One region of the Rhodopseudomonas parapalustris genome, then DNA from elsewhere that is predicted to be linked to it. Evidence: predicted binding sites of a transcription regulator. Region 1 holds the regulator's gene; the other holds the start of a gene.
The links. The regulator LexA, encoded in region 1, represses DNA repair genes until DNA is damaged. The targets are predictions, from matches to a motif close to TGTTCNNNNTGTGTTCNG.
Positions count from the first base shown of each region.

Region 2: a site for LexA is predicted at 13,043-13,060, ahead of M9H71_RS16825 (ImuA family protein). Genes of this name have one in related genera too.

Region 1 is NZ_JAMKBZ010000036.1:3,077-18,178, reverse strand. It holds gene bamA (outer membrane protein assembly factor BamA) at 1-1,036, shown strand, start outside; gene lpxD (UDP-3-O-(3-hydroxymyristoyl)glucosamine N-acyltransferase) at 1,066-2,151, shown strand; gene fabZ (3-hydroxyacyl-ACP dehydratase FabZ) at 2,151-2,606, shown strand; gene lpxA (acyl-ACP--UDP-N-acetylglucosamine O-acyltransferase) at 2,616-3,458, shown strand; gene M9H71_RS22375 (LpxI family protein) at 3,477-4,334, shown strand; gene lpxB (lipid-A-disaccharide synthase) at 4,331-5,512, shown strand; gene M9H71_RS22365 (hypothetical protein) at 5,659-5,781, shown strand; gene gltA (citrate synthase) at 5,877-7,181, opposite strand; gene gltX (glutamate--tRNA ligase) at 7,331-8,752, opposite strand; gene M9H71_RS22350 (glutamine--tRNA ligase/YqeY domain fusion protein) at 8,915-10,597, shown strand; gene M9H71_RS22345 (ComEC/Rec2 family competence protein) at 10,698-12,968, shown strand; gene lexA (transcriptional repressor LexA) at 13,002-13,712, opposite strand; gene M9H71_RS22335 (molybdopterin molybdotransferase MoeA) at 13,889-15,100, opposite strand.
Region 2 is NZ_JAMKBZ010000019.1:50,074-65,175, reverse strand. It holds gene M9H71_RS16875 (branched-chain amino acid ABC transporter ATP-binding protein/permease) at 1-1,019, opposite strand, end outside; gene M9H71_RS16870 (branched-chain amino acid ABC transporter permease) at 1,025-2,065, opposite strand; gene M9H71_RS16865 (MarR family winged helix-turn-helix transcriptional regulator) at 2,228-2,746, shown strand; gene M9H71_RS16860 (cation:proton antiporter) at 2,793-4,523, opposite strand; gene M9H71_RS16855 (DUF3124 domain-containing protein) at 4,572-5,156, shown strand; gene M9H71_RS16850 (adenylate/guanylate cyclase domain-containing protein) at 5,280-6,854, shown strand; gene M9H71_RS16845 (glycerate kinase type-2 family protein) at 7,105-8,388, opposite strand; gene M9H71_RS16840 (ABC transporter substrate-binding protein) at 8,563-9,798, opposite strand; gene M9H71_RS16835 (UdgX family uracil-DNA binding protein) at 10,016-11,503, opposite strand; gene M9H71_RS16830 (putative DNA modification/repair radical SAM protein) at 11,701-12,951, opposite strand; gene M9H71_RS16825 (ImuA family protein) at 13,121-13,903, shown strand; gene M9H71_RS16820 (Y-family DNA polymerase) at 13,794-15,102, shown strand, end outside.

The sequences.
Region 1 (15,102 bases):
CGGCCTCGACCTGTATCAGCGCGAGCAGCTCGCCAACCGCTACATCTCGTACTCGACCAAGACGCTCGGCTTCAGCCCGCGCCTCGGCTTCGCGCTGCGGGAAGATCTGTCGCTGCAGCTCCGCTACTCGCTGTATCGGCAGGAAATCACGCTGCCGTCGTACCTGAACAACTGTAACAACCTCTCAAATGACGCAAGCTATTGGACGCCCCAATATACAAACTTCCGGAATAACAATCCTGGCGGGGCTACGCTGGGTTGCTACGGCGACGGCGAGGCTTCTCTTCCGGTCCGCATCGGTCTGGCCGGTGGTGCCTACTGGACTTCGTCGATCGGCTATACGCTGACCTACAATACCCTCGACAACATCAAGAACCCGACCGACGGTCTGCTCGTCGATCTGCGCCAGGACTTCGCTGGCGTCGGCGGCGACGTGAAGTTCATCAAGACCGCGTTCGACGCCAAGTACTACACCCCGCTGGTGTCGGACCTGGTCGGCTTGATCCACCTGCAGGCCGGCAACCTGAGCACCTACGGCGACAACCAGCTCCGGATGCTCGACCACTTCCAGATGGGATCGAACTTGGTTCGCGGCTTCGCCCCCAACGGTATCGGTCCACGCGACATCGGAACCTATGCCATTTATGGCTACGGCGGCGACGCGCTCGGCGGAACCAACTACTGGGGTGCGTCGGTCGAATTGCAGATGCCGTTCTGGTTCCTGCCGAAAGAGGTCGGATTAAAGGGCGCCGTTTATGCCGACGCTGGTTCGTTGTTCGACTACAAGGGACCGACTTCGTGGACAGTCACTGGCGAAGTCAACTCTCCCGGTTGCGTTCCGGCGAGCCAGACCATGATTGGTAGCTGCGCTGGCCTGAACTACGACGACACCAACCTCGTCCGCACTTCGGTCGGTGTTGGCCTGATCTGGGCGTCGCCGTTCGGTCCGCTGCGCTTCGACTACGCCATCCCGATCACCAAGGGTAAGTACGACCGCGTTCAGGAGTTCAAGTTCGGCGGCGGGACCTCGTTCTAAGTCCCGCACCCCGGACCACGACCGAAGGAATGGCATCCACGTCGTTTTTCCCGCCGCGTCCTTCGTCGACCCTGGCCGAGATCGCCAGCCTGACGAAAGCAACGCTGGTTGATGCTTCGCGCGCGGAGCATCGCATCACTGGACTGGCCTCGCTCGACGAGGCCGGGCCCATGCACCTGAGCTTCTTCGAGAACCTCCGGTACTCCGACGAACTCGCGAACACACGGGCCGGCGCCTGTCTTGTCAGCGAGCGGTTCGAGGGCAGGGTCCCGCAGCACGTCGCCGTGCTGCGAGCCCGCAGGCCGTTCCATGCCTTCGTTGCCTATGCCCGGATCCTCTATGAAGACGCGTTACGGCCGCACACCGGCTTGGCGGCAGCGCCTGAAATCGCGCCGACAGCGGTGATCCACGACACCGCCAGGCTCGAAGACGAAGTCACGGTCGAGCCACTCGCCGTGATCGGCCCCGACGTCGAGATCGGCTCGGGTACGGTAATCGGGGCGGGTGCGGTGATTGCCGCTGGCGTCAAGATAGGGCGGGATTGCGACATCGGCGCCGGCAGTCATCTGCAACATGCGCTGATCGGCAACAACGTGCTGATGCACCCCGGCTGCCATATCGGTCAGGACGGCTTCGGCTTCATCTTTGCCGGCCGCCATACCAAGGTTCCGCAGACCGGCCGGGTGATCATCCAGAACGACGTCGAGCTCGGCGCCGGGACCACGATCGATCGCGGATCGCTGCGTGACACCGTAATTGGCGAAGGCACCAAGATCGACAATCAGGTTCAGATCGGCCACAACGTAACAATTGGTCGACATTGTGTGATCGCCGCCAAATGCGGTCTTGCCGGCAGCCTGACGCTGGGCGACAACGTCGCGCTCGGCGCCATGGTCGGCATCAACAATCATGTGGTGATCGGCGACGGCGCCCAGGTGGCGGCGATGTCCGGGGTCAAGGACAGTATCCCCGCCGGTGAGCGATGGGGCGGCATGTTTGCGCGCCCGACCAGAACATGGTTCCGGGAGATGCTGGCGGTACGGCGGCTCGCCGAGAGTGGCGGAGCCGAGACCGCGGCACGACCCGACGACGACAGGGATGAAGGACGGGGGTGATGGAATCGCCGATTCGCTTTGAGAACGTTGACATCAACACCATCCTCAAGACACTGCCGCACCGCTTTCCGTTTCTGCTGATCGATCGCGTCATCAACATTCGCGAGGATTACAGCGGCATCGGCGTCAAGAACGTCACCGTCAACGAGCCGGCGTTTCAGGGACACTTCCCTGAGCGTCCGGTGTATCCCGGCGTGCTGATGATCGAGGGCATGGCGCAGACCGCTGGCGTGATCGGCATTCTGTCGGTGACCGGCACCGAGAAGCCGCGCGCGGTGTATTTCCTGACCATCGACAAGTGCAAGTTCCGCAAGCCTGTAATTCCAGGGGATACCGTCGAGTATCATCTGACACGCACCGGACGCCGTAAGACGATGTGGTGGTTTCACGGCGAGGCCAAAGTCGACGGCCAGATCGTTGCCGAAGCCGATGTCGGCGCGATGCTGGCAGATTGACGGACCTGAATGAGCACAATTGACTCGACTGCGCGGATCGAAGACGGGGCCGTAATCGGCGACGGGGTCGAGATCGGGCCTTATTGCACGATCGGCCCAAACGTCAGCATCGCCGCGGGAACCCGGCTGATCGGCCACGTCAACGTCACCGGCCACACCACGATCGGCGAAGGCTGCATCATCCATCCGTTCGCCTCGCTCGGCGGCGCGCCGCAATCGACCGGCTACAAGGGCGAGCCGACCACGCTGATCATCGGCAACGCCTGCACCATTCGTGAAAACGTGACGATGAATACCGGCACGGTCGGCGGCGGCGGCGTCACCCGCGTCGGCGATCGCGGGTTCTTCATGGCGGCGAGCCATGTCGGCCACGACTGCATCGTCGGCAACGACGTGATCTTCGCCAACGCCGCCACCCTCGGCGGTCATTGCGAAATCGGCGATTTCACCTTCATCGGCGGTATGACCGTGCTGCAGCAGTTCACCCGGGTCGGTCCCCAGGTGATGATCGGCGGCATGAGCGGCCTGCGCACCCACGTCATTCCCTACGCGCTGGCCAACGGCATCTATGCGAAGCTGGCCGGGTTGAATATCGTCGGCATGCGCCGGCGTAAGTTCACCAAGGAGCGGCTCGCGATTGTGCGCTCGTTCTTCAACGACCTGTTCCACAGCAGCGGCCCGCTCGCCGAACGGCTCGAACGGGTGCGGCCGCGCACGGCGGACGACCCGGCGATCGCCGAGATCATCACGTTCATCGACGACATCAAGGGACGCGGCGGTCGCGGCCAGCGCATCGCGCTGTGCATGGCGCGTGAAGGCGGCACGGCCGTCAACGACGGCGACGACGCCTGACCGGCCGGCGCTCCGGCCATGACCGATCCCTCGCTGCAGACAGCTAGCCCCGTCGGCATCATCGCCGGCGGCGGCACGCTGCCGTTCGCGGTCGCCGACCTGCTCGCCGCCCGCGGCTTGACCCCGGTGCTGTTCGCCCTGAAGGGGAGCTGCGATCCCCAGCGCGTGACCGGTTACAGGCATCATTGGCTGCCGATGGGGGCGTTCGGCAGGCTGCTGCGTCTGCTGCGCGCCGAAGGCTGCCGCGACCTGGTGTTCATCGGCTCCCTGGTGCGGCCGGCGCTGTCGGATTTGCGGCTCGACTGGGGCGCCATCAAAGTACTCCCGGCGGTGCTGGCGGCCTACCGCGGCGGCGACGACCATCTGCTGAGCGGCGTCGGCCGGCTGTTCGAGCGCTATGGTTTCCGGCTGCTCGGCCTGAAGGATATCGCCAGCGATCTGCTGATCCCGGAGGGCTGTCTCACCCGCGCCGCGCCGGATGCCAACGTTCAGGCCGACATTGCCAAGGGCCGTGCCGTGCTGGCGGCGCTGAGCCCGTTCGACATCGGCCAGGGCTGCGTGGTGATCGACGGGCATGTAGTCGCTGTCGAGGACACCGGCGGCACCGACGAGTTGCTGCGGCGGGTGGCGCAGCTCCGTGACGCTCGGCGGATCCGCGCCAAGCCCGGCCACGGCGTGCTGGTGAAGGCGCCGAAGATCGGCCAGGATCTGCGCTTCGACCTGCCGGCGCTCGGACCGAAGACCATCGAGGGACTGGTCGCCGCGCAGCTCGGCGGCGTCGCCGTCGTGGCAGGCCATACCGTTGTCGCCGAGCCGCAAGACATGATCGCCGCCGCCGACCGGGCGGGGCTGTTTGTGATCGGGATGCCCGCATGAGCACGGCGGCAAAGGCCGAGGATCGGGTGCGGACGGTGTATCTGATCGCCACCGAGGAGTCCGGCGATCGGCTCGGCGCTGCCTTGATGCGCGAACTGCGGTCGCGGCTCGGCGGCTCGGTGCGGTTCGCCGGCATCGGCGGTCGCAGCATGGCCGGCGAGGGGCTGGTATCGCTGTTTCCGATCGAGGAGTTGTCGATCATCGGTTTCGCCGCGGTGCTGCAACGGCTGCCGATGATCCTGAAATTGATCCGGCGCGCGTCCGACGATGTGGTCGCCACTCAGCCCGACATCCTGGTGATCATCGACAGTCCAGACTTCACCCATCGCGTCGCACGGCGGGTCCGGCGGCGCGATCCTTCGATCCCGATCGTCGACTACGTGTCGCCGACCGTGTGGGCGTGGCGGCCGGGGCGGGCGCGGGCGATGCTCGGCTATGTCGATCATGTGCTGGCGCTGCTGCCGTTCGAGCCGGCCGAATATCGCCGGCTGAAGGGGCCGCCGTGCAGTTACGTTGGCCATCCGCTCACCGAGCAGTTCGGCTCGCTGCGGCCGAACGAGGCCGAGCAGGAGCGCCGCGAGGCTTCACCGCCGGTGCTGCTGGTACTACCCGGCAGCCGGCGCAGCGAAGTCCGTCACCACGCCGCGGCATTCGGCGAGACGCTGGCGCAGCTCCGGCGCGAGGGCGTGGCGTTCGAGGCGGTGCTGCCGACCACGCCGCATCTGGAAGCGCTGGTCCGCTCTGCGGTGGCTTCGTGGGAGGTGCAGCCGCGGATCGTCGTCGGCGAGCAGGAGAAGCGCGCTGCGTTTCGGACAGCGCATGCTGCGCTGGCGAAGTCGGGTACGGTGACGCTGGAGCTCGCGATCGCCGGAGTCCCGATGGTCACAGCCTATCGGGCCGGCAGCGTGGAGATCTGGATCGCGCGCCGGGTGGTGCGTCCGGGCACAGTGATCCTCGCCAATCTGGTAATCGGCGAGGAGGTGGTGCCCGAGTTCATCCAGGAGGAGTGCGTGGCCGCCAAGCTCGCCCCGGCGGTCCGCGATCTGATCGGCGACACCGCGGCGCGGCGGCGCCAGCTCGCGGGCTTTGCAAAGATCGACGACATCCTGTCGACCGGCGAGCAGACCCCGAGCGGACGTGCGGCCGACATCGTGCTGGACGTGATGCACCAGGCCTGATTGCCGTTGGCCACCGCGATTGAAGATGGCGGTTGTTGCAATCAATTCTCAATGGATTGCAACTAGCCTGCCGACGCGTCGAAGCTCCAGTTTGCGCGTCAATGGACCGGAGAGGACGCGGACCGTCTCAACCGGAGCTCCCTCCCATGAAGAAAACCAACATCGAGTCCGCCTCGGCGCTCGATGTGCTGTTCGCGTCGGTGACTGTCGTTCACCGCAAGAAGGTCTGGAACGAGTTCCGCGCACTGCCGGACCGCGCCCGCTACTGAGCTGCGCGCCGCAGCTCCCATCAGCCGCAGGCTACAAACGAAAACGGCGAACCGCTGGAGCGGTCCGCCGTTGGTTCTTTGAGCTGCGTCGACGATCAGCCGCGTTTGTCGATCTCGACGTAGTCGCGGGTGGTGGCGCCGGTGTAGAGCTGGCGCGGACGGCCGATCTTCTGCTGCGGATCCTCGATCATCTCGCTCCACTGGCTGATCCAGCCGACGGTGCGGGCGACCGCGAACAGCACGGTGAACATGTCGGTCGGGAAGCCCATCGCCTTCAGCGTGATGCCCGAATAGAAATCGACGTTCGGGTACAGCTTGCGGTCGATGAAATACTGATCGCTGAGCGCGATCTTCTCGAGCTCCATCGCCACCTTGAGGAGCGGGTCGCCGTGATGACCGGTCTCGGCCAGCACCTCGTGGCAGACCTGCTGCATGATCTTGGCGCGCGGATCGTAGTTCTTGTAGACGCGGTGGCCGAAGCCCATTAGCCGCACCGACGAACTCTTGTCCTTCACCTTGGCGATGAAGTCTGGGATGTTCTCGACCGAACCAATCTCCTTCAGCATCTGCAGCGCAGCTTCATTCGCGCCGCCGTGTGCCGGGCCCCACAGGCAGGCGATGCCGGCCGCGATGCAGGCGAACGGATTAGCGCCCGACGAGCCGGCGATGCGCACGGTCGAAGTCGAGGCGTTCTGCTCGTGATCGGCGTGCAGCGTGAAGATCTTGTCGAGCGCGTTCGCCAGCACCGGATTGACGATGTATTCCTCGCACGGCGTAGCGAAGCACATCCGGAGGAAGTTCGCAGCGTAGCTGAGCGTGTTCTTCGGATAGATGAAGGGCTGGCCGACCGAGTACTTGTAGGCCATCGCGGCCAGCGTCGGAACCTTGGCGATCATCCGGATCGAGGCGACCATCCGCTGGGTCGGATCGTTGATGTCGGTGGAGTCGTGGTAGAACGCGGCGAGCGCACCGACCGAAGCCACCATCACCGCCATCGGGTGTGCGTCACGACGGAAGCCCTGGAAGAACCGGGCCATCTGCTCGTGCACCATGTTGTGGCGGGTGACGCGGTAGTCGAAATCTTCCTTCGCCGCCTTGGTCGGCAGTTCGCCGTACAGCAACAGATAGCAGGTCTCGAGGAAGTCGCCTTTTTCGGCGAGCTGTTCGATCGGGTAGCCGCGGTACTCGAGAACGCCGGCGTCGCCGTCGATGTAAGTGATCTTGGATTGGCAGCTCCCCGTCGAGGTGAATCCCGGATCGTAGGTGAACATTCCGGTGTGGGCGTAGAGCTTGCCGATGTCGATGACGTCGGGGCCGACTGTTCCGGTCAGAATCGGAAGATCGTAGTTCTTGTTTCCAACCGTGAGCGTTGCCGTCTTGTTGTTGGTCGTTGCGTCCATCGTGTGGTCCCCGATGTTCGTTGGCGAAACCAGCCGTATGCGCAGTGCTCTTGCGAGCGAGACTGGTTGTCTTGAAGCGCTGGCGCAAATGCGTAGCTCATTGCACTGTGCACTGCAAGGCGGCCGGACACCAGCCGTTTCCGGGGCTTTTATCCGGCCTGATCTGCGAGCCGGGACAGGCATTCATCGCGTCCCAGCACCGCCAAAACATCGAAGATTCCCGGCGATGTGGTTCGTCCGGTGAGGGCCACCCGGAGTGGTTGCGCCACGGCGCCGAGCTTGAGCCCGGCCTGTTCGGCGAACGTCCGCATCGCAGCTTCGGTGGTCGCGGCGGTCCATGGCGTGACGTCCTCCAGCGCGGCGCGGAGCCGGCCGATCAACTGCCGGGTTTCGGGCGTCAGCACCGCCTGCGCCTTCGGATCGAGCGCCAGGGGCCGATCGGCGAAGATGAACCCGGCATTGTCGAGCAGCTCGATCAGGGTCTTGGCGCGCTCCTTCAGACCGGGCATCGCCTGGGTCAGCTTGGCGCGGATCGTGTCGTCGAATTTCGCGGCGATCGCCGGACCTTGCGGCACGTATTTCAGCAGGTCCTCGAGCAGGCTCACGAGACAGTGATCGTCGCTCTGGCGGATGTAGTGACCGTTGAGACTCTCCAGTTTGGCGAAATCGAATCGTGCCGCCGAGCGGCCGATCGCCGGCAGGTCGAACGCCTCGATCATTTCCTGTGTGGTAAAAATTTCCTGATCGCCGTGGCTCCAGCCGAGACGAACTAGGTAGTTGCGGAGTGCGGCGGGCAGGTACCCCATCGCACGATAGGCGTCGACGCCGAGCGCGCCGTGGCGCTTCGACAATTTCGAGCCATCGGGACCGTGGATCAGCGGGATGTGCGCCATCACCGGCAGCTCCCACTCCATCGCATCGTAGATCTGTTTCTGACGCGCAGCATTGATCAGGTGGTCGTCGCCGCGGATGACGTGGGTGACGCCCATGTCGTGGTCGTCGACCACCACCGCCAGCATGTAGGTCGGGGTGCCGTCGCCGCGCAGCAGCACCAAATCGTCGAGGTTCTCGTTCTGCCAGGCGACTCGGCCCTGGACCTGATCGTCGATCACGGTCTCGCCGGTGAGCGGTGCCTTCAGCCGGATGGTCGGCTTGACGCCCTCCGGCGCCTCGGCCGGATCGCGGTCGCGCCAGGTGCCGTCGTACAGCTTGGCGCGGCCCTCGGCTCGCGCCTTGTCGCGCATCGCCGCCAGCTCCTCGGCGGTGGCGTAACAGCGGTAGGCCTTGCCGGCAGCGAGCAATTGCTCGGCGACCTCGCGATGCCGCGCGGCGCGCGCGAACTGGTAGACAGTGCCGCCGTCCCAATCGATTCCGAGCCATTTCAGCCCGTCGAGGATGGCGTCGATCGCCTCCTGGGTCGACCGCTGGCGATCGGTGTCCTCGATTCGCAGCAGCATGGTGCCGCCGTGCTTGCGCGCGTACAGCCAATTGAACAGCGCGGTGCGGCCTCCGCCGATGTGCAGGAAACCAGTGGGCGAGGGCGCGAAGCGGGTGACGACGGGACGGGTCATTCGAACCAATTGCAGGGAAGGGAACAGGGCCGGAGCGGCGCGCAGGGTGTATAGCAGGATCGGCGCATAACTAAAGTGCTCCGCGCGTCCCCTGGGGGTTGGCGCGGGGCGGCGGATTTGGCAGATACCCCCTTCGGTTCCGACCAGTAGGACGATTGACGAATGACCACGGCAGATACAGCGGCGGGCGAAGCAGGGCGCGACTTCATTCGCGACATCGTCCAGGCCGATCTCGACAGCGGCAGGCACCGGACCATCGTGACCCGGTTCCCGCCGGAGCCCAACGGCTATCTGCACATCGGCCACGCCAAGTCGATCGCGCTGAACTTCGGCATCGCGCAGGAATTCGGCGGCCGCTGTCACCTGCGGTTCGACGACACCAATCCGACCAAGGAAGAGCAGGAATACATCGACTCGATTCAGGCCGACGTGCGCTGGCTCGGTTTCGACTGGGGCGAGCACATGTTCTACGCCTCGGACTATTTCGAGCGGCTCTATGCCTGGGCCGAGCTGATGATCCAGAACGGCGACGCCTATGTCGACGACCAGTCGCAGGACGAGATCCGCGCCAGCCGCGGGACGCTGACCGAGCCGGGCAAGAACAGCCCGTTCCGTGACCGCTCGGTCGAGGAAAATCTCGACCTGTTCCGGCGAATGAAGGCCGGCGAATTCCCGAACGGCTCGCGGGTGCTGCGCGCCAAGATCGACATGGCGTCGGGCAACATCAATCTGCGCGACCCGGTGCTGTATCGCATTCTGCACGCGCATCATCCGCGGACCGGCGACACATGGTCGATCTATCCGAGCTACGACTATGCGCACGGCCAGTCGGACGCGATCGAGGGCATCACCCATTCGATCTGCACGCTGGAGTTCGAGGACCATCGGCCGCTGTACGAATGGCTGCTGTCGAAGCTGCCGGTACCGTCGCAGCCGCGGCAGTATGAGTTCGCCCGCCTCAACATCACTTATACGCTGTTGTCCAAGCGCGTCCTGACCGAACTGGTGCGCGGCGGCCATGTCGCCGGCTGGGACGACCCGCGGATGCCGACGATGGCCGGGATGCGCCGTCGCGGCGTGCCGCCGGCGGCGCTGCGCGACTTCGTCAAGCGCATCGGCGTGGCGAAAGCCAACAGCGTGGTCGATCTCGGCATGCTTGAGTTCTGCATCCGCGAGGAATTGAACCGCACCGCACAGCGCCGGATGGCCGTGCTGAAGCCGCTGAAGGTGGTGATCGAGAACTATCCGGAAGGCCAGACCGAAGAACTGGAGGCGATCAACCATCCCGACGATCCCAGCGCCGGCACCCGCAAGATCGCATTCGGGCGCGAGATCTACATCGAGCAGGACGACTTCATGGAGAACCCGCCGAAGAAGTTCTTCCGGCTGTCTCCGGGCAACGAAGTGCGATTGCGCTACGCCTATTTCATCAAGTGCCGCGAGGTGATCAAGAACGACGCGGGCGAGATCGTCGAGCTACGCTGCACCTACGATCCGGCAACCCGCGGCGGCAACGCGCCCGACGGTCGCAAGGTCAAGGCGACGATGCACTGGCTGCCGGCGGCGCAGTCGGTCAAGGCCGAGATCCGGATCTACAACCAGTTGTTCGCCAACCCGGCACCGAGCGCGGCGACCTTCGCCGACGATCTCAATCCGCAGTCGCTCGAAGTGCTGACCGGCGCCCGGATCGAACCGGAGACGGCGGCGAGCAATTCGGCCGAGCCGCTGCAGTTCGAGCGTCAGGGCTACTTCGTCCGCGATCGCGACTCGACGCCGGACAAGCCGGTGTTCAATCGCACCATCGGGCTCCGGGATACCTTCGCCAAGGAAGTGGCGAAGGGCTGACGCCCGATCGAGCCTGATCTCCGACGGTGCGGCGCTGGCGATTGCCGGTGCCGCTGATCTGTTCCACTGTTCGCCCGGCGGCGAAGGTGGGGGCGCGGCCTTGCAGCGGCGCGATCGAACCAAGGCACGGACATGGCCGGTCGGCGCCTCGGCCGGCACCGGCGCGCTGTTGGCGTGGGGGCTGACGGCGTGGACTGCGCTGACCGATCGGCTGCGCGTGTGGGCGCGGGCCGAAGCCGGGCCGGGGCGGCTGTTGCCATGGACGCCGGTCGCGTTCGGTGCCGGCATCGCACTGTATTTTGCGGCCGATCACGAGCCGGTCGCCTGGGTCGCCGCTGCGACCGCGGTCGGATTCGCGATCGGGACCTTTCTGCTTCGCCGCACCCGCGCTTTCGCGCCGCTGCTGCTGATCGCGGCGGCGGTGGCGGGCTTTGCCACCGCGACGCTGAAGGCGTCACGGGTTGCGCATCCGGTACTGATCACGCCGGTGTACGCCGCCAAGCTGAGCGGCTTCGTCGAAGTTCGCGAAGAGCGCGAGCGCACCGACCGCTTCGTACTGCGTGTCACCCAGATGCAGGCGGCACGCGCCCCGCCACAGCTCGAGCGGGTGCGACTGTCGGTGAAGAAGGGTAAGGCGCCTGCGGTCGGCAGCTTCGTGACGCTGAAGGCGCGGCTGCAGCCGCCGCTACAGCCGCTGCAGCCGGGCGGCTACGACTTCGCCCGCGATCTGTATTTCCAGGGTATCGCCGCGTCCGGCTTCGTGCTCGGCACGATCACTGTCGAAGCGCCGGCGCAAAGCGGAGGCTGGCGGCTGCGCTATGCCGCCGCGATGCAGGGCTTGCGCGACGCCATCGACGCGCGGATCAGAGCCGCGCTCGACGGCGATACCCGCGCCATCGCCACCGCACTGCTCACCGGCAAGCGCGATGCGATCTCGACACCGGTCAACGATGCGATGTTCGTCTCCGGACTGGGCCATGTGCTGTCGATCTCCGGTTATCACATGGCGGTGGTGGCGGGCGTGGTGTTCTTTGCGCTGCGCGCGCTACTGGCGCTGATCCCGGCGCTCACGGTGACGTTTCCGATCAAGAAGGTCGCGGCTGCCGCAGCGCTCGCGGCCGCTGCGTTCTATCTGTTGCTATCCGGCGCCGAAGTCGCGACCCAGCGCAGCTTTCTGATGACCGCGGTCGTGTTGATCGCGGTGATGGTCGATCGCCGCGCCATCACCTTCCGGACCCTGGCGCTGGCGGCGCTGATCGTGCTGGCGATTGCGCCCGAAGCGCTGGTGCATCCCAGTTTTCAGATGTCGTTTGCCGCCACGCTCGGTCTGGTCGCATTGGTGCAGATCGGGATGCCGGCGCTGTTCGCAGCAGACGACAGCTCGGTGGCGTCGCGGGTGGCGCTGTGGGGCGGGCGGGAGATCGCGCTGCTGACACTCGCTTCGCTGGTCGCAGGCCTCGCGACCATGCCCTACGCCGCCTATCACTTCCACCGCATCACGCCCTACGGCGTGCTCAGCAATCTGGCGGCGATGCCGGTGGTCTCAGCGATCGTGATGCCGGCGGGGCTGCTCGGTCTCGTCGCGATCCCGTTTGGACTCGACGCGCCGTTCTGGCGGATCATGGAATTCGGCATCGACTGGATGACCCTGGTGGCGCAATGGGTGGCGGCGCTGCCCGGCGCGGTCGGCCGCGTCACCGCATTCGGCCCCGGACCGCTGCTACTGGCCACGCTCGCGCTGGTCACGGTTGGTTTGCTGCGCACGCCGCTGCGTTGGAGCGGGGCGCTCGGCCTGATCGGCGCGATCGTCTGGGCGGCGCTGACGCTGCAGCCGGAGGTACTGGTCGCCGGCGACGGCAGGCAGGTCGCGGTGCGCGGCGCCGACGGTCGGCTCCGGCTGATGCAGAGCGGCGCCGATGCGTTCCGGCTCAAGCAATGGCTTGCCGCAGACGCCGATTCCCGCACGCCGGATGATGCCTCGCTTCGCGTCGGTGTGTCCTGCGATGCAGATGGCTGCGTCACGCCGCTCGCGGACGGGCGGCTGGTGGCGCTGTCGCTGCGGCCCGATGGATTGGCCGACGATTGCGCTCGCGCGGCGCTGGTCGTCACCGCGGCGCAGCCGCCGCCGGACTGTGCGGCGCAGGTGCTCGGCGACGATGATCTGCGAACGGGTGGAACGCTGGCGCTGCGACGAAGTGGCGACGCGCCGGCCGTGTTTGTAATCGAGGCAGCCCGGCCCAGGGGGCACAGCCGGCCATGGGCCGAAGCGGCAGCGGACGCGCAGGGCAGGCCGGCCTCGATCAGACGGCCCGCACCGGCAGCATCCGAGGATGCCACTCCGGCGCCGCAGGATCGGACGGGCGACGATTGAGAGTGATGCTCGTTGGAGACCGAACCGCCTGGCTCAGTATTTGCGGTACAGCCCGATCAGCTTGCCCTGAATGCGGACGCGATTGGGCGGCAGGATCCGCACTTCATACGCGGCGTTGGCTGGCTCCAGCGCGATCGAGGCGCCGCGGCGGCGGAACCGCTTCAGCGTGGCTTCCTCTTCGTCGATCAGCGCCACGACGATGTCACCGGTGCTGGCGACGTCGTTCCTCTGGATCAACGCCATGTCGCCGTCGAGGATACCGGCCTCGACCATCGAGTCACCGCGTACTTCGAGCGCGTAATGTTCGCCGCTGCCGAGCATGTCGGCCGGCACGCTGATGGTGTGACTGCGGCTCTGCAGCGCTTCGATCGGCGTACCGGCGGCGATCCGGCCCATCACCGGAACCGCGACGCTGCCGCGATTATGATCGTCTTCGGCCGGCTCCGGGCTCGGCGGCCGAACCTTGCCGAGATTGCCTTCAATCACGCTCGGGGTGAAGCCGCGGCGACCGCCGCTGGGCATGCCGCTGGTATCGGGGAGTTTGATGACTTCGATGGCCCGGGCGCGGTTCGGCAATCGCCGGATGAAGCCGCGCTCCTCCAGTGCCGTAATCAGGCGGTGAATGCCCGACTTCGAGCGCAGATCGAGCGCATCCTTCATCTCGTCGAACGACGGCGGAACCCCGGCTTCCTTCAGCCGCTCGTTGATGAATTTCAACAGCTCAAACTGCTTGCGCGTCAGCATCGGCGATTTCCCATTCGGCGACGACCGGCCGGTTCGAGGTGCGTCTCGGTTCGGACGACGAGTCTGCGTAACAGCCTCATTATCGCCGAATCTCGAAAACAAATCATGAACGGACACTATATGTTCGGGGTGTGTTCCGCAACCTGTTAATCGAACGCCAGGAATTTCACGGGTCGTTATAGCGGGAGCTTAAGGATGACGCAGGGGGAGCCGGCCTGCGCGGGCAGCGCGAATGCCGGACGGACGATCAGCGCCTCGGCCGCCGCGAGCCGTGCCAGCAGCGAGGAGTCCTGGCTGTCGACCGGAGTGGCGACCTGCCGGCCGGCGTCGTCGCGTGCCAGATGGGCCCGTAGATAGTCCTCGCGGGTGTCGTTGGCGGCGAGGTCGGCACCGAGCAGAGCCGACTCGCGGATGTGCGTCGGCTGGCTCATGCCACTGAGCGCGCGGATCAGCGGCACCATGAACAGCACCGCACAGACGTAGGACGACACCGGGTTGCCCGGCAGGCCGATCACCCGCATCGCGCCGAGATGGCCGTGCATCATCGGCTTGCCCGGGCGCATCGCGATTTTCCAGAACGCGATCCGGGTGCCTTCGGCCTCCAGCGCGTCCTTGACCAGATCGTGGTCGCCGGCCGAGGCGCCGCCGGTGGTGACCAGCAAATCGACTCCGAGATCGCGGGCCTGCCGGATCGCCGCCCGGGTCGCTTCGAGCGTATCGGCGGCGATCCCGAGGTTGATCACCTCTGCGCCCTCGGCCTGCGCCAAGGCGCGCAGCGCGTAGCCGTTGGAATAGACGATCTGGCCGGGGGCGGGCGCCGTTCCCGGCATCACCAGCTCGTCGCCGGTGGCCAGCAGCGCCAGCCGCGGCCGACGGTGCACCGGCAGCGCGGCGTGGTTCATGCCGGCGGCAAGAGCAAGGTCGCGGTCGTTGAGCCGGTGGCCCTGATGCAGCAGCACCTGGCCTTCGCGAAAGTCGACCCCTGCGGGGCGGATGTGGCGGCCGAGTCGGACGGCTTCGTTGACCGTGACGTGGTCGCCGTTGCGCAACGTGTCTTCCTGGATCACCACCGCATCGGCGCCCTCGGGGACGACGCCACCGGTGAAGATCCGCAGCGCTTCGCCCGCGCCGATGCCGACCGTGGCAGGGCGGCCGGCGGCGATCTCGCCGATCACCCGCAGCGTCGCCGGCGGCGCCGCGACATCGGCGGCGCGCACGGCGTAGCCGTCCATCGCCGACATCGGCTGCGGCGGCTGGGTGCGGAGCGCGGCGAGGTCGCGCGCCAGCACGCGGCGGTGGGCATCCTCGAGCGCGACCATCTCGATGTCGAGCCCGCGCGCGCCGGCCAGCACCGCGGCGAGCGCTTCGTCGACCGGCATCAAAGCCATCG
Region 2 (15,102 bases), on a different contig from region 1:
GCGGTCGAGGAGCCGCCGACCCGTTCACGCGCGGGTAGGCCGCCGGCCTTGCCGGTGACGGCGCGCCGGAATTTGACCGGTACCAGATTGGCGAGCCACGGCCACACACCGCCGGGTGCAAGCTGCAGCAGCACCACCAGGAGAATGCCGAACACGATGATCTCGAGCTGCCCCTGACCGCCGAACAGCAGCGGCAGATAGCCCTGCAGCACTTCCTTCAGGATGATGACGATCGCGGCGCCGAGCACGCCGCCCCAGACATAGCCTGCACCGCCGACCACGGCGATGAACAGATATTCGATGCCGGCCTGCGGCCCGAACGGCGTCGGATTCACGTTGCGCTGGAAGTGCGCGTACAGCCAGCCTGACAGGCCGGCGAGCACCGCGGCGTAGATGAAGACGAGCAGTTTGGCCCGCGCGGTCTGCACGCCGAAGGCTTCGGCAGCGACATGGCCGCGGCGCAGCGCGCGGATTGCGCGGCCGGTGCGGCTGTCGAGCAGGTTCATGGTCAGCACCGCGCTGATCAGAACCATCGCCCAGATCACGAAATAGATCGTGTCCGGATCGAACATCTCGACCGAGCCCACCGACAGCGGCGGGATCTGCGAGATGCCGTCGTTGCGGCCGAGGAAATCCAGCTTGCTGAACAGATAGTACAGCGCGATGCCCCAGGCGATGGTGCCGAGCGGCAGATAGTGACCTGAGAGGCGCACCGTCATCAGCCCGAGCAGCACCGCGGCTATGCCGGCGACGACGAGCGAGGCCGGCAGCGCCAGCCACGGCGACACGCCGTAGACGGTGCTGAGATAGGCTGTGGTGTAGGCGCCGAAGCCGCAGAACGCGGCTTGGCCGAACGAGGTCAGCCCGCCGACGCCGGTGAGCAGCACCAGGCCCATCGCCACCAGCGCGGCCAGGCCGATATTGTCCAGCAGCACGATCCAGAACGGCGGGAGGCCCGGGATCAGCGGCAGCGCCGTCATCACGGCGGCGAACAGGAGAATCGGCAACCAACGCGGCATCACGCTCAGTCCTTCTCTTCTTCGACCGCGGGGGCGGCGAGCGAACGCAGCACCAGCACCGGCAGGATCAGCGTGAAGACGATGACCTCCTTGTAGTTTGAGGCGTAGAACGAGGAGAACGACTCGACGATGCCGACCACGATCGCGGCGACGGCGGTGAGCGGATAGCTGACCAGTCCGCCGATGATCGCCGCAACGAAGCCCTTGAGGCCGATCAGGAAGCCGGTGTCGTAATAGAGCGTGGTGATCGGCACGATCAGGATGCCGGAGATCGCGCCGATCACCGAGGCGAGCAGAAACGCGATCTGGCCGGAGAGCGAAGTGCGGATGCCGACCAGCCGGGCGCCGAGCCGGTTGACCGCGGTGGCGCGCAGTGCCTTGCCGTAGCGGGTGAAGCCGAAGAACAGCCACAGCGCCGCCATCAGCGCCAGGGTGATGCCGTACACGGCCAGACTCTGCCCGGTGAACAGCAGCGGCCCGGCGCTCAGAGTTACGTCCGACAGCGGCGGGCCGCGCAGACCCTCGGCGCCGAAGAACACGAGGCCGAAGCCCTGCAGCGCCAGGTGGCAGCCGACCGACGCGATCAGCAGCACCAGCACGGATGTGTGGGCCAGCGGCTGGAATGCAATGCGATACAGAAACAATCCGATCGCGGCGACGATCAGCAGCGACAGCGCGATGTTGACCGCAACGCCGGGCTTGTGTGCCGGCAGCCACGTTGCCAGCGCCAGCACCACGGCCGGAAATGCGATGTAGATCAGCGCTGCCCGAACCACTTTGGCGAGGCGCAGCGATTTGCGGGCGCTGAACAGCTCGAAGCCGAACGCGACCAGTCCCATCGCCAGTGCAAGCTGCGCGGTGCCAGGCACGCCGCCGGCCGACAGCGTCGCGTAGGTGAGGGCGCCGAAGGTGATGAATTCGCCCTGCGGGATCAGAATGACGCGCGTCACCGCGAACACCAGCACCAGCGCCAGGCCGAGCAGTGCGTAGATCGCGCCGTTGGTGACGCCGTCCTGCAACAGGAACAGCAGAATCGTGGTGTTCACGCGAACGTCCCCTCCCACGGAGACGTCGCTGCGCCCCCCGTCCGCCGGCAGTTGTATTCTGCTCGGGCTATTTGATATGGTGCATAACAATTATCGATTATAAGCTCAAGGCCCGCGACGCGTTCGCAGACCGTTTGCCCCCTCAGGATCACGAGCCCGGCGATGACCGCATCGAAAACCGCCGCCGCCGTCAAGCCGGCACGCGCCGCGCGTAAGGAGCCGCCGGCCGAGTCCGCCGCCGAGGCCTCCGAGCTGATGATGGGCGAACTGTCGGAGCTGCTCGGCTACGCGCTGAAGCGCGCCCAGCTTCGCGTGTTCGAGGATTTTCTGCAATCGGTCGCGCCTGTCCAGCTCACCCCGGCGCAGTTCTCGGTGCTGCTGCTGCTCGACGCCAATCCGGGCCGCAACCAGACCGAGATCGCCACCACGCTCGGCATCCTGCGGCCGAACTTCGTGGCGATGCTGGACGCGCTGGAGAGCCGCGGACTGTGCCAGCGCACCCGCTCGCCGAGCGACCGCCGCTCGCACATCCTGGTGCTGACCGACAAGGGCCGCGCAACGCTGGCGCGCGCCAAGAAGCTGGTGGCCACCCGGCACGAGGCCAGGCTCACCGAACTGCTCGGCCGCGACAACAGCGCTGCGCTGCTGGCGATGCTCGCCAAGATCGCGCGAGAGTTCTGAGAGCGCACAGGGCGCGCGAACCGGCCTGCGCCCGGTCGAAAACGCCCTACGGCAAGACTTCCCGGCGTTCGGCGAGACGGGCGTCGAGGGCGGCGCGCTTGTCGTCCAGCAGGCCGTGATCGGCGGCTTCGATCACCTCGAACAGGTCCTGTGACTCGGTGATCCGAGGCACGGTGACGTAGTTGGCGCCAGCCCGATACATCGCTTCGACGTCGGCCAGCAGATCGGCGGTGGCGACGATCTGTGCGGTCGGATTGAGGGCGCGGACGTGGCGCACCAGGCGCTCGTTGGTGGCGCCCTTCAGCAGGGAGTCCGGCACGCTGAGGATGATGATCTCGGCCTTGGCGACGCCGGCATGCAGCAACGTGTCGACGTTGCTGATGTCGCCGTAAATGACGTGCATGCCGCGCGTGGTGAGGGTGCTGTAGACCAGCGGGTTGAAGTCGATCACGCTGATCTGCTTGAGCAGCTCCGGCGCATGGCGTTCGATCTCGCTGACCAGGGCGCTGGCGGTGCGGAAAAAGCCGAGGATGACGATGCGATGCACCGCGCCGTGGCCCGCCTCCGCGGCTGCGTCGGCACCGCTCTGCTGCTGGCCGAGATCGCGCAAGCCGAGCTTGCTCAGCGCGCCGATCGCGCGGCGGGTGATCGGATCGCTGCGCATGATCACGAAGGTCGACAGCACCGCGAGCAGCACGAAGGCGAACGAGGCGGCGCTGGCGGTCTGGGTGCCGATATGGCCGGCGGCGACGCCGGTCTGGATCACCACCAGCGAGAACTCGCTGATCTGCGCCAGGTTCAGCGCCGGCAGCAGGCTGGCGCGCAGGCCCTGTTTCATCAGATACAGCGGCAGGAAGGTGGTCAGCAGCCGGCTCGCCAGCGTGAACACTGCGATCGCCAGGGCGAGCCCGATCACCGAGCCGTTCGGGATCGGGATGGTCATGCCGAGCGCGACGAAGAACAGCGTGATGAAGAAGTCCCGCAGAGTCGTCACCTTGGCGGTGACGTCGAGCGCGTAGGGGAAGGTCGACAGCGACACGCCGGCGACCAGCGCGCCCATCTCGCGCGACAGATGCAGATGCTCGGCGATGCCGCCGATCAGAAAGCACCACGCCAGCGCGCCGAGTAGCACCAGTTCAGGCGTGCGGGCGATGCGGTGGAACAGCCAGGGCAGCACGTAGCGCGACAAGAGCGCCGCAGTCGCGACCAGCACGGCGACGCGGCCGACCGAGATCAGAAGCACCGAGATCTGCAGATCGGCGAGACTCGGCTGCACCGCGAGGAACAGGATCGCGAAGATGTCCTGCAACACCAGGATGCCGAGCGTGATCCGGCCCGGCAGGGTGTCGAGCTCGCGCTTCTCGTACAGCACCTTGACGATGATCACGGTGGAAGACAGCGCGCAGGCTACCGTCAGATACAGCGCGTCGAAATGGCCGCCGCCGAATGCGAGCCCGATGCCGATGAAGAACGCGATGCCGAGCGCGACGCCGCCGACGATCTGGCCGCCGGCCGCCACCAGGATCACCGGGCCGGCGCGGATGATCTTCTTCAGGTCGATCTCCAGCCCGATCATGAATAGCATGAAGATCAGGCCGAGCTCGGAGATGACCGAAATCGAGTTCTGCGATTTCACCCAGCCAAGGCCGAATGGACCGATCACGAAGCCGGCGATAAGGTAGGCGAGGATCAGCGGTTGACGGAAAAAATGCGCCGCCAGACCGAGCAGCCAGGCGAACAGGATGCTCAGCGTGATATCGCCAATCAGTTCGTGCATGCACCTGCCGCCGTGGAACGCCCTGGCGCGAACAATAAAGGGACAACCATGCTGAGACAACGCATCGGGAGCCCGGCTCGCGGAACGGGACGCCGCCGCTTTGGCATTCCCGCGATTCTCCGGGTGACATGCCTGATTCTGTCGGTCAGCGCACCGTGTTTGGCGCAATCATCGGGCCCGCGCGGCATCGCCCAGACGTTCGCTGCGTCGCTGACCGCGTTGCCGGCCGCGCCGCTCTCGGTCGGGGGCTCAATCTATGTGCCAGCCTATTCCAGCGTGTCGATCAACCAGGGCGCAACGCGGGCGAATTTTTCGGTGACACTGAGCATCCATAACGCTTCCGAGACCAAGCCGCTGGTGATCAAGCGGATCGGCTATTACGACGGCGCCGGCAAGATGGTGGAGAGCTATCTCGAAGGGGCGGTGGCGCTGAAGCCGTTCGCCACCATCGAGGCGTTCGTCCCCACGCTCGACACCCGCGGCGGGACCGGCGCCAATTTCGTGATCGATTGGGCTGCGGCGGGCGAGATCGCCGAGCCGGTGACCGAGGCGCTGATGATCGGCACCTTCGCCAACGGCCATTATGCCTTCATCTCGCAAGGCCGCCCGATCCGCACCACAGCCGGCCGCTGAGCTGGATGCCCTCTCGGGCGACAATGCGTGCTCTTCCACCGGTAGCTCTGCACCCCAGATGCTTCTCTTTATACCGCCTGCGCGCTAGGTTGCCGGTGATTACGGCAACCAGGGCTGGGCGGCATGGACAAGTCAGAAACCGACGATTTGCGTGCCCGCGGATGGTGGACCGGCCTCGCCATCGCACTGCTGCTGCTCGGCCTGCCGCTGGCGGTGTGGCTTGACCTCACCAGCCTCGCCGACGCGGCGCTGCGCCGGCAAGCGTCCGATCTGAATTCCGTGATCAAGAGCGTGCGGCACTATTACGCCGCCAACGTGGTCGGGCGGATTCTGGCTCATCCCGGCCAGGTGCAGGTGATCCACGACTACGAGAAGGTGCCCGGCGCAATCCCGATCCCGGCGACGCTGTCGCTCGAACTCGGCAAGGTGATCGGCGAGCAGCAGAGCAACATCACCTATCGTTTCGTCTCGGATTATCCGTTCGCCAATCGCGCTCCGCACCGGCTCGACGCCTTCGAGCGCGACGCCCTCGCGGCGCTGCGCAAGGACTCGAGCGAGAACATCGTGTCGGCATCCGCGAGCCTGTTCAGCGACAGCGTCCGGCTGGTGTCGCCGGTGACGATGGCGCCGGCCTGTGTCGCCTGCCACAACACCCACCCCGAAAGCCCGAAGCGCGACTGGAAGGTCGGCGACGTCCGCGGCATCCAGGAGGTGATGATCACCCAGCCGATCGCCGCCAATCTGTTCTCGTTCAAGTTCCTGCTGGCGTATTTCGTGCTCGCCGCGGTGTGCGGGGTATCGTTCCTAGGGATGCAGCGCCGGCAGTCATTGAAGATCGTGGCGATGAATCGCGAGCTCGAAACCAACAACGACTTCCTGGCATCGTTGTCGATGAAGATCTCGCGCTACATCCCGCCGCAGATCTACAAGAGTATTTTCTCCGGCCAGAAGGACGTCGTCATCCACACCGAGCGCAAGAAGCTGACGATCTTCTTCTCCGATATCCAGAACTTCACCGCCACTACCGAGCGGCTGCAGCCCGAATTGATCACGCAGCTTCTCAACGAGTATTTCACCGAGATGTCGGAGATCGCGCATCGCTACGGCGGCACGATCGACAAATTCATCGGCGACGCGATGCTGATCTTCTTCGGCGATCCTGAAACCAAGGGCGACCGCGCCGACGCCCAGGCCTGCGTGCGGATGGCGTGGGCGATGCAGCGCCGGCTGTCGGAGCTCAACGCGAAATGGCGCGCGGCCGGGATCGAGCAGCCGTTCCGGTCGCGGATCGGGATCAATTCCGGCTACTGCAATGTCGGCAATTTCGGCAGCGCCGACCGGATGGACTACACCATCATCGGCGCCGAGGCGAACCTCGCCGCAAGGCTGCAATCGATCGCCGAGCCGGGCGGCATCGTCATCAGCTACGAGACCTACGCGCTGGTCAGCGACATCATCGCTGCGCACGCGCTGCCCTCGATCACCATGAAGGGCATCAGCCGCGAGGTGGTGCCGTATGTGGTCGATCACCTCCGCGACGGCAGCGAGGCCTCGGCGGTGGTGATGGAGAAGATACCGGGCTTCGATTTCCGCCTCGACACCGCGGCTGTCGCGGCCACCGACAGCGATCGCGTCCGCGCGGTGCTGCTGCACGCGCTGTCGTCGCTCGATCGGCGGCAGCCGAAGGCGGCGGAGTAGCAGGCACAATCAACCACGTCATTCGCCGGGCTCGACCCGGCGTCCATCTCCCTGAGGCGATGGATGCGCGGGCCTTCGCCCCGCCGGAGTGGCAATGGCCCCGCAGGCGGGGCAAGCCCGCGCATGACGGCGATTGTTAGCGGGCGGCCTCTCGTGCGTCATTGCGAGGAGCGAAGCGACGAAGCCAGGAGCTCAAGGTACGGAACTCCTGGATGCTTCGCTTCGCTCGCAATGACGGAGAGGGGATGAACTAAACTAAGATCACCCGGATATCGTTGACGTTGGTCAGCGTCGGGCCGGTGACCAGTAGGTCGCCGGTCTGGGCGAAAAAGCCGGTGGCATCGTTGTCGGCCAGATAGGCGGAGGGATCGAGCTGCTGCTGCTCGGCGATCTTGGCGAAAGTTGCTGCGTCGATCAGCGCGCCGGCGGGATCGTCGGCGTTGCCGGCGCCGCCGTCGGCGCCGTCGGTGTCGGCGGCGAGCGCGGCGATGTCGGGCAAACCGGACAGATGCTGCGCCAGCGCGAGTGCGTATTCCTGGTTGGGCCCGCCGCGGCCCTGGCCTCGTACCGTGACGGTGAGTTCGCCGCCGGACAGGATCGCCAGCTTGCGGCCCGACGCGCGGGCCTCGCGCGCGAGCTGTGCATGCGCAGCGGCGACGTCGCGGGCTTCGCCTTCGAGATCGGCGCCGAGATCGGCGATCTCGAAGCCGGCGGCGCGCGCAACTTCGATCGCGGCATCGAGCGACTGCCGCGGCCGGGCGATGATCTCGAACCCCGCGCGCGCGAACGCGGCGTCGTCCTTCTTGCAGCTTTCGTTGCGCTCATCGTTCAGCGCGGCGGCGATCGCCGGATCGAGCTGCAGATCGTAGCGCGCCACCAGCTCGCGGGCGTCCGCGAGCGTGCTCGGGTCGGGAACGGTCGGGCCCGACGCAATCGCAGACGGCTCGTCGCGCGGCACGTCCGAGATCGCCAGCGTCAGGATCTGTCCGGCGTTTTGGCCGGTGCGGGCGAGGCGGCCGCCTTTGATCCGCGACAGGTGTTTTCTGACCGTGTTGACCTCACCGATCGGGGCGCCGGAGCGCAGCAGCGCGCGGGTGGTCTGCTGCTTCTGCGCGAGCGTGATGCCTCCGGCGGGCAGGATCCAATTGGCCGAGCCGCCGCCCGACAGCAGGACGAGAAGCAGGTCGTCCGGCGTCGCGGTGGCGGCGAGGGCGAGGCTCGCTTCAGCGCCGCGCAGGCCTTCGGCGTCGGGCATCGGATGGCCGGCTTCGATCACCTCGATCCTGCGGGTCGGCACGCGGTGGCCGTGGCGCGTGGTGGCGATGCCGACCAGTCGCGACGATTCCAGTCCCAATGTGTCGAGGTAGTGCCGCTCGGCGGCGGCGGCCATCGCGGCGGCGCTCTTTCCCGCGGCGAGGCAGATGATCCGGCCGCGCGGGGGTGGCGGCAGATGCGCGGGGAGTACGCGATCCGGATGTGCGGCGGCGACGGCCGCATCGAAGATGGAACGGAGCAGCGGTCGATGATCGGTCATGACCGAACTTGTCGCAGGCCGTCGCCGCGGCGGCAAGACGTTCCAACTGCAACAGCCGTCATTCCGGGACGCTCGCGTCAGCGAGCGAACCCGGAATTCTCTGGTGGTCAAGAACCTCGGGATTCCGGGTTCGCCGCTCCGCGGCGCCCCGGAATGACGAAGGTGAGGGAGCGACTAGCCGCCGTTCGGCGAATTCACTTCGCCTTCGATCACGTCGCCGAACAGCTTCCAGTGCTCGCCTTCGAACTTCATGAGCTGCAGTTGCTCGATCGGCGCGAAGTCGGTCGCCGAGGTGTTGAGCTTGATGCCCGGCAGCAGGCCGCCGAGCTGGACGTCCTTCAGGCTGGCGGCCTGCTTCATCACGTTGGCGCGGGTGAGGTCGTCACCGCACTGCTTAATCAGCACCGCCACCGTCTCGGCGATGTTGTAGCCGGTCATGAACGAGGAATCGGCGCGATTGGCGTCCGGCGCATACTTCGCCAGGAACTCGTAATACGCCTTCATGCCGGGATCGTTCTCCCACTGCTTGTCGGTCGCGTCCTTGGCGTAGGAGGCAGAGATGACGCCCTGGGCGTTCTCGAATCCGGCCGGCTTCATGACGCTGCCGGTCGAGGCCGACACGTTCGGCACGATCATCATCGGCTTCCACGCCAGCTCGGCGACCTTCTTGATGGTCTGCGCGGCGAATTTCGGCGTCGCGAAGATCACCAGCACGTCCGGGTTGGAGGCCTTGATCTTGACGATGTGGGAGTCGACGGTCGGCTCGGTCAGCTCGTAGCTGTCCTCGATCACGACCTGCGACGCCTTGGCGCCGAGACCATCCTTGAGACCCTTCAGATAGTCCTTGCCGAAGTCGTCGCCTTGATACAGCACGGCGATCTTGGCGTCCGGCTTCTCCTTCAGGATGTACTTGGCGTAGATCCGGCCTTCGCTCTGGTAGTTCGGCAGCCAACCCATCGTCCACGGGAAGTGCTTCGGATCGTTCCACTTGGTGGCGCCCGACGCCAGGAACAGGTGCGGCACCTTCTTGGCGTTGAGATACTTCTGGATCGCGGTGTTCGACGGCGTGCCGAGCGGCGAAAACATGAACAGCACTTCGTCGCTCTCGACCAGCTTGCGGGTCTGCTCGACGGCCTTCGGCGGCGAATAGGCGTCGTCGTAGGAGATGTAGACGATCTTGCGGCCGTTGATGCCGCCCTTGTCGTTGATCATCTTGAAATAGGCTTCCTGCGCCCGGCCGACGCTGCCATAAGCCGACGCCGGACCCGAATAGGGCACGATGTTGCCGATCTTGACTTCGGTGTCGCTGGCGCCGGGGCTGTATTTCTTCTGCGCCAACGCTTGTCCGCCGGTGGCGGACAGCAGCGCGACGGCCGCGACGGCGGCGATGGAACGGGAGAGGGCAGACATCGGATTCCTCGCGTGTTGTTGTTGGTCTTGCGGCGTACGTTGCAGTGCAGCGTTGGCAGTGCAGCGAGGGTTAGCCGGTTCGGCACGGTTGCTCAACCCGTGCGAGTTGCGACGGTTACCGAATTTCGAGTCCATTCCGTCTAGTGGAAATAAATACCTGCCCGACGGAGGTGCTCAGCCGAAAACATTGCGGCGTCATCGGCGCGCCACACTGAAGCTAGGCCGCGTGCGCCTTCTTCAGATGCGCAGCAACGATCTTCAGGTCGGCGACGAAGCGGGCGTATTCGCGCTCTTTGGCTTCGGCGTCCGGCAGGCGCAGCAGATAGGACGGATGCACGGTGACCAGCACCTGTGGGCCGTCGTTGCGGTCGATCAGATGGCCGCGGGTCTTGTTGACCGGGGTAATTTTGCCGAGCACGCTTTGCGCTGCGGTGGCGCCCATCGCCACCACGAGGAGCGGCTGCAGCGCGGCGAGCTCGCGCTCGACCCATTGCCGGCATGCCTTGATCTCCAGCGTCGACGGTTTCTGATGCAGGCGGATCTTGCCGCGCGGGACGAATTTGAAGTGCTTCACTGCGTTCGTCACGTAAGTCCTGCTGCGATCGACACCGGCCTCCGCCAGCGCACGGTCGAGCATCTGTCCGGCCGGGCCGACGAACGGTTTGCCGGCGAGGTCTTCCGTGTCGCCGGGCTGCTCGCCGACCAGCATCACAATGGCGTGCGGCGGGCCTTCGCCGAACACGATCTGGGTCGCGTCCTTCCACAGCTCGCAGGCACGGCAACCCTGCGCCTCCTCGCGCAGATGCGCCAGCGTGTCGGCGTTCGGCACGGCTTTCGTCATCGGCTGCTCCTGTCGCTGCGGCTTCTTCGGCGCGGTCGCCGCGGCTGCAACCATCGCCTGCGCTTTGCGCTCGGCGTGGTCGATCAGCGGCTTGATCAGCGCCGCTTCGGGCAGATTGCGCCAATACTTCTTCGGCATCTCGGCCTGCATCGCCTTGCTCTTCAGCCGCGCCGGGTTGAAGATGCTGGCGTAGTAAGTGAGCCAGGTTTGTTCGAGGCGATCGTCCGATGGCGCCATCGCCTTGCTGACGCCGGGCGTGATCGCGACTCTGTGGCCGTCCCAATGCGCGCAGACGTCGGGGGTCAGGATCGACCATTCCATGTCGGCGAAACGCCGCGCGAAGAATGGCGCGGCGAGCTCGACGATATGATGCTCCGGCTCGAACCAGGCGACATAGCGAGACTTCGGCTCGCGGCCGATCTCGCGGAAGCGGACGAAGGCATGCATCTTGTGCTCGTCGCGCCGCACCGCCTTGGCCATTGCCTGCAGCCGCGCAATGTCGGGATCGGTGGCGATCTGCATCAGCTCGGGATTTGTGCGAAGCCGCCACAGCAACTGATACAGATAGGCGAAGCGCTGTGGATCGCGGTGCAGGATTGCGGTCTGCGCCAGCTCGACGAAGCTGGCAGGGACGTTGAAGGTCTGCGCGGGGCGAGGCGATTGGGCAGAATGTGTGAACGGCGCAGCCGTTTCAGCAAAGGACCCGGCATCTGGCGCCAGCCCCGCCGCATCGAACAGCTCGGGCTCGTCGCCAGTCACGCTCCATGTGATATCCGCCGGCGCCACATCCGCCAGCACCAGCTCCCGCGCCGCGGTGCGCCAGCCGTCGAAATCGGTGTCGCTGTCGAGCCGGATGCGATGCATGGTGGTGATTCGATTTCTCCCTTCTCAATTCGTTAGTTTGTCATCCTGCGGTGCCGCTTCGCTCACACCTCAGGATGACGACGGTGCTTTTAGCTAATCACCTATCCCCGTCATTGCGAGGAGCGAAGCGACGAAGCAATCCAGCTCCTTGCACTAAAGCTTCTGGATTGCTTCGCTTCGCTCGCAATGACGATGCGTCAAAACCCAAATCCAAGTTGCTGCGCCTTCGGCCGAAACCGCTCCGCCAGCCTTGTGCCGTCGAGTTGGTAAGCCGGAGGACGGTGGTCGGGGAGAACGATAAACGGCAGTGCCTTGTTCCGTGGGATGTGGAGTTTCGAAAGGTCCGCGCTGCGGATCGCGCTGTGGCGCCTGGTATCGATGATGCGATCGACCGCCTTGCGGCCGAAACCCGGAATGCGCAGTAATTCTTCGCGGCTGGCGCGGTTGACGTCGAGCGGAAAGCGCTCGCGGTGGCGCAGCGCCCAGGCCAGCTTCGGGTCCATCTCCAGCGACAGCATTCCGGCAACCGGATCGATGATCTCGCCGGCCTCAAAGCCGTAGAACCGCATCAGCCAGTCGGCTTGGTACAGCCGATGTTCGCGCACCAACGGCGGCGCCTGTAGCGGCAGTGCCCGGCTGGAATCCGGGATCGGGCTGAACGCCGAGTAATAGACCCGCTTCAGATTGTACGAACCGTAGAGATTGGCGGAGGTGTTCAGGATAGTTTGGTCGGTGGCGCTGTCGGCGCCGACGATCATCTGCGTGCTTTGGCCGGCCGGCGCGAAACGCGGCGGCTTGGCGCGGGTGAGGGTCTTCCGCACCTCGGCCTTTGCCTCGGTCGCTTCATCCAGCTTCAGCCGCAGCCGCCCCATGGTTCGACGGATGGCGCGGACGTTCTTCTCCGGCGCCAATTGTGCGAGGCTGGTCTCCTCCGGCACCTCGATATTGATGCTGAGCCGGTCGGCATAGCGGCCGGCTTTGGCGATCAGCGCATCGTCGGCTTCCGGAATCGTCTTCAGATGAATGTAGCCACGGAAGTGATGCTCCTCCCGGAGGCGCCGCGCGACTTCGACGATCTGCTCCATGGTGTAGTCGGCGCTGCGGATGATGCCCGAAGACAGAAACAGCCCCTCGATGTAGTTGCGGCGATAGAAGTCGAGCGTGAGCCGCACGACTTCATCGACGGTGAAGCGGGCACGGGGCACGTTCGACGAGGCACGGTTGACGCAATACAGGCAGTCATAGGCGCAAGCATTGGTCAGCAGCACCTTGAGCAGCGAGATGCAGCGGCCGTCCGGCGAGTAAGAATGACAGATGCCCATGCCGGGCGCGGTCGAGCCCAGCCCCTTGCCGCCCTGGCTGTCGCGTTTCTCCGTCCCGCTCGAGGCGCAGGAGGCGTCGTATTTCGCCGCGTCCGCCAGGATGGCCAGCTTGCGCTGCACGTCCATGCTTGGAATCTCCTTGATTCATCTCGCGAAAAAAAATGCCGCAAGACCTCGGTGCGATCCCGATTGACTCCGCACCAAGGCAGGGATTTATTAGAACATATCATGAACAAATGGGCCGGCAACGGGTTCATCGAATCCGGAAAAACGGCAACGGAAAAAGGAACGGCGCATGGACAGCGCCCGCCACAGCATGCTTGCGCGCCTGCAGGGCGAAATCGACCGGCTCGAAAGCGGGACGGCGGAGACGCTGCGCCGCGTGCCGCTCGGCCATGCGGACGCCGACGCGACGCTGCACGGCGGGCTGGTGCAGGGCGCGCTGCACGAGGTGTTCTGCGACGGCCGTCACGCCGCAGCGGCGACTGGCTTCATCGCCGGTGTGGCGCGGCTGCTCGCCGAGGCGCGCTACCTGTTGTGGATCCGCCAGGATTTTTCCGCGCGTGAAAACGGCGAACTGGCGATGGCGGGGCTGGCCGAACTCGGGCTCGATCCGCGTCGCCTGGTGATGGTGCAGGCGCATGATGCCGACAGCGCACTGCGCGCTGCGGCCGATGCGCTGGCCTGCAATGGCCTCGGCGCGGTGATCACCGAGCTGTGGGGCGAGACCCGCGCGTTCGATGCCGTCGCGTCGCGGAAACTGACACTGGCGGCGCAGCAGTCCGGCGTCACGGCCTTGATGCTGCGGATCGCCGCCGCGCCGCAGGCCTCCACCGCGGAGACACGCTGGGTGGTGCGCGCGGCGCATTCGCCGCCGAGCGAGGATTGGGGCGCTCCGGTGTTCGAGACTTCGCTGCTTCGTAACCGTCACGGCCCAACCGGCCGTTGGATCATGGAATGGAATTGTGATGCGTGCCGCTTCCGTGAACCGCAGACGCATTCTCGGCCTGTGGCTGCCGAGGTTGTCGACCGATCGGTTCGAGCGCCAATCTCAAGCGAGCGGCGGCTCGCTGGCTGAAGCGCCGCGCCTGCTACGCGTCGTCGCTGCCAAGCGCGACAACGCGCTGGTGGTCGTGGCATGTGATGCGCGCGCCAGCCGGGGCGGGGTGATCCCCGGAATGCCGCTCGCCACCGCGCGGGCGATGCATCCTGCGCTCGACGTCGTCGATCACGATCCCTTCGCCGATGCGGCGCTGTTGAATGCGATCGCCGACTGGTGCGACCGCTTCACGCCGCTGGTGGCGTTCGACGGCGCCGACGGGCTGCTGCTCGACATCACCGGCTGCGCGCATCTGTTCGGCGACGAAGCCAAGTTGCTGAACACGCTGACCGCTGCGTTGACGCGGCAAGGCTTTGCGGTCAGCGCGGCGATCGCCGGCACCGCGGTGGCGGCGCGGGCGCTGACCCGCGGCGGCTCGGGCCTGATCGTCGCGCCGGGCGACGAGCCGCGCGCGGTGGCGCCGCTGCCGGTGGCGGCGCTCGGCGTCGATGATGGAATCGTGCGCGGGCTGCGCCGCGCCGGGCTCAAGACCGTCGGCGAGGTGCTGGCGCGGCAGCCGTCCGAACTCGCGGCTCGGTTCGGTGAAGGCTTCGTCGCGGTGCTGCGTCAGGCGACCGGCGAGGACGATGCGCCGATCTCACCGCGGCGGCCCGCGCCGGACTACGTCGTCGACAAGAATTTTCCCGAACCGGTCGCGACTCTCGATGTCATTCTGCCGACGCTGCTGACGCTGGCGAAACTGCTGATCGCTGCGATGGAGAAGAGCGGCAAAGGAGCGCGGCAGCTCACCGCCAGCTTCTTCCGCAGCGACGGGGCAGTGCGCTCGATCTGCGTCGAGACCGGCCAGCCGGTGACGCGGGTCGAGGTGGTGCAGCGGCTGTTCGCCGAAAAGCTCGATGCGCTGAACGATCCGCTCGATCCCGGCTTCGGTTTCGATCTTATCCGGCTCGCCGCCAGCGTCAGCGTGGCGGTCACCGAAGCGCAGCGCGGTTTCGACACCACGGCGCATCAGGCCGAGGACGTCGCCTTGCTGGCCGATATGCTGTCGGCGCGGCTCGGCGCGCGTCGGGTGGTACGCTATCTGCCGCAGGACACCCATATCCCGGAGCGCGCCGCGCTTGCCGTGCCGGTGCAGCATTGTCCGCCGGATGGCAGCGATGCACCGTGGCCGGCGCGCGCCGACGAGCCGCCGCTGCGCCCCTTGCGGCTGTTGCAGC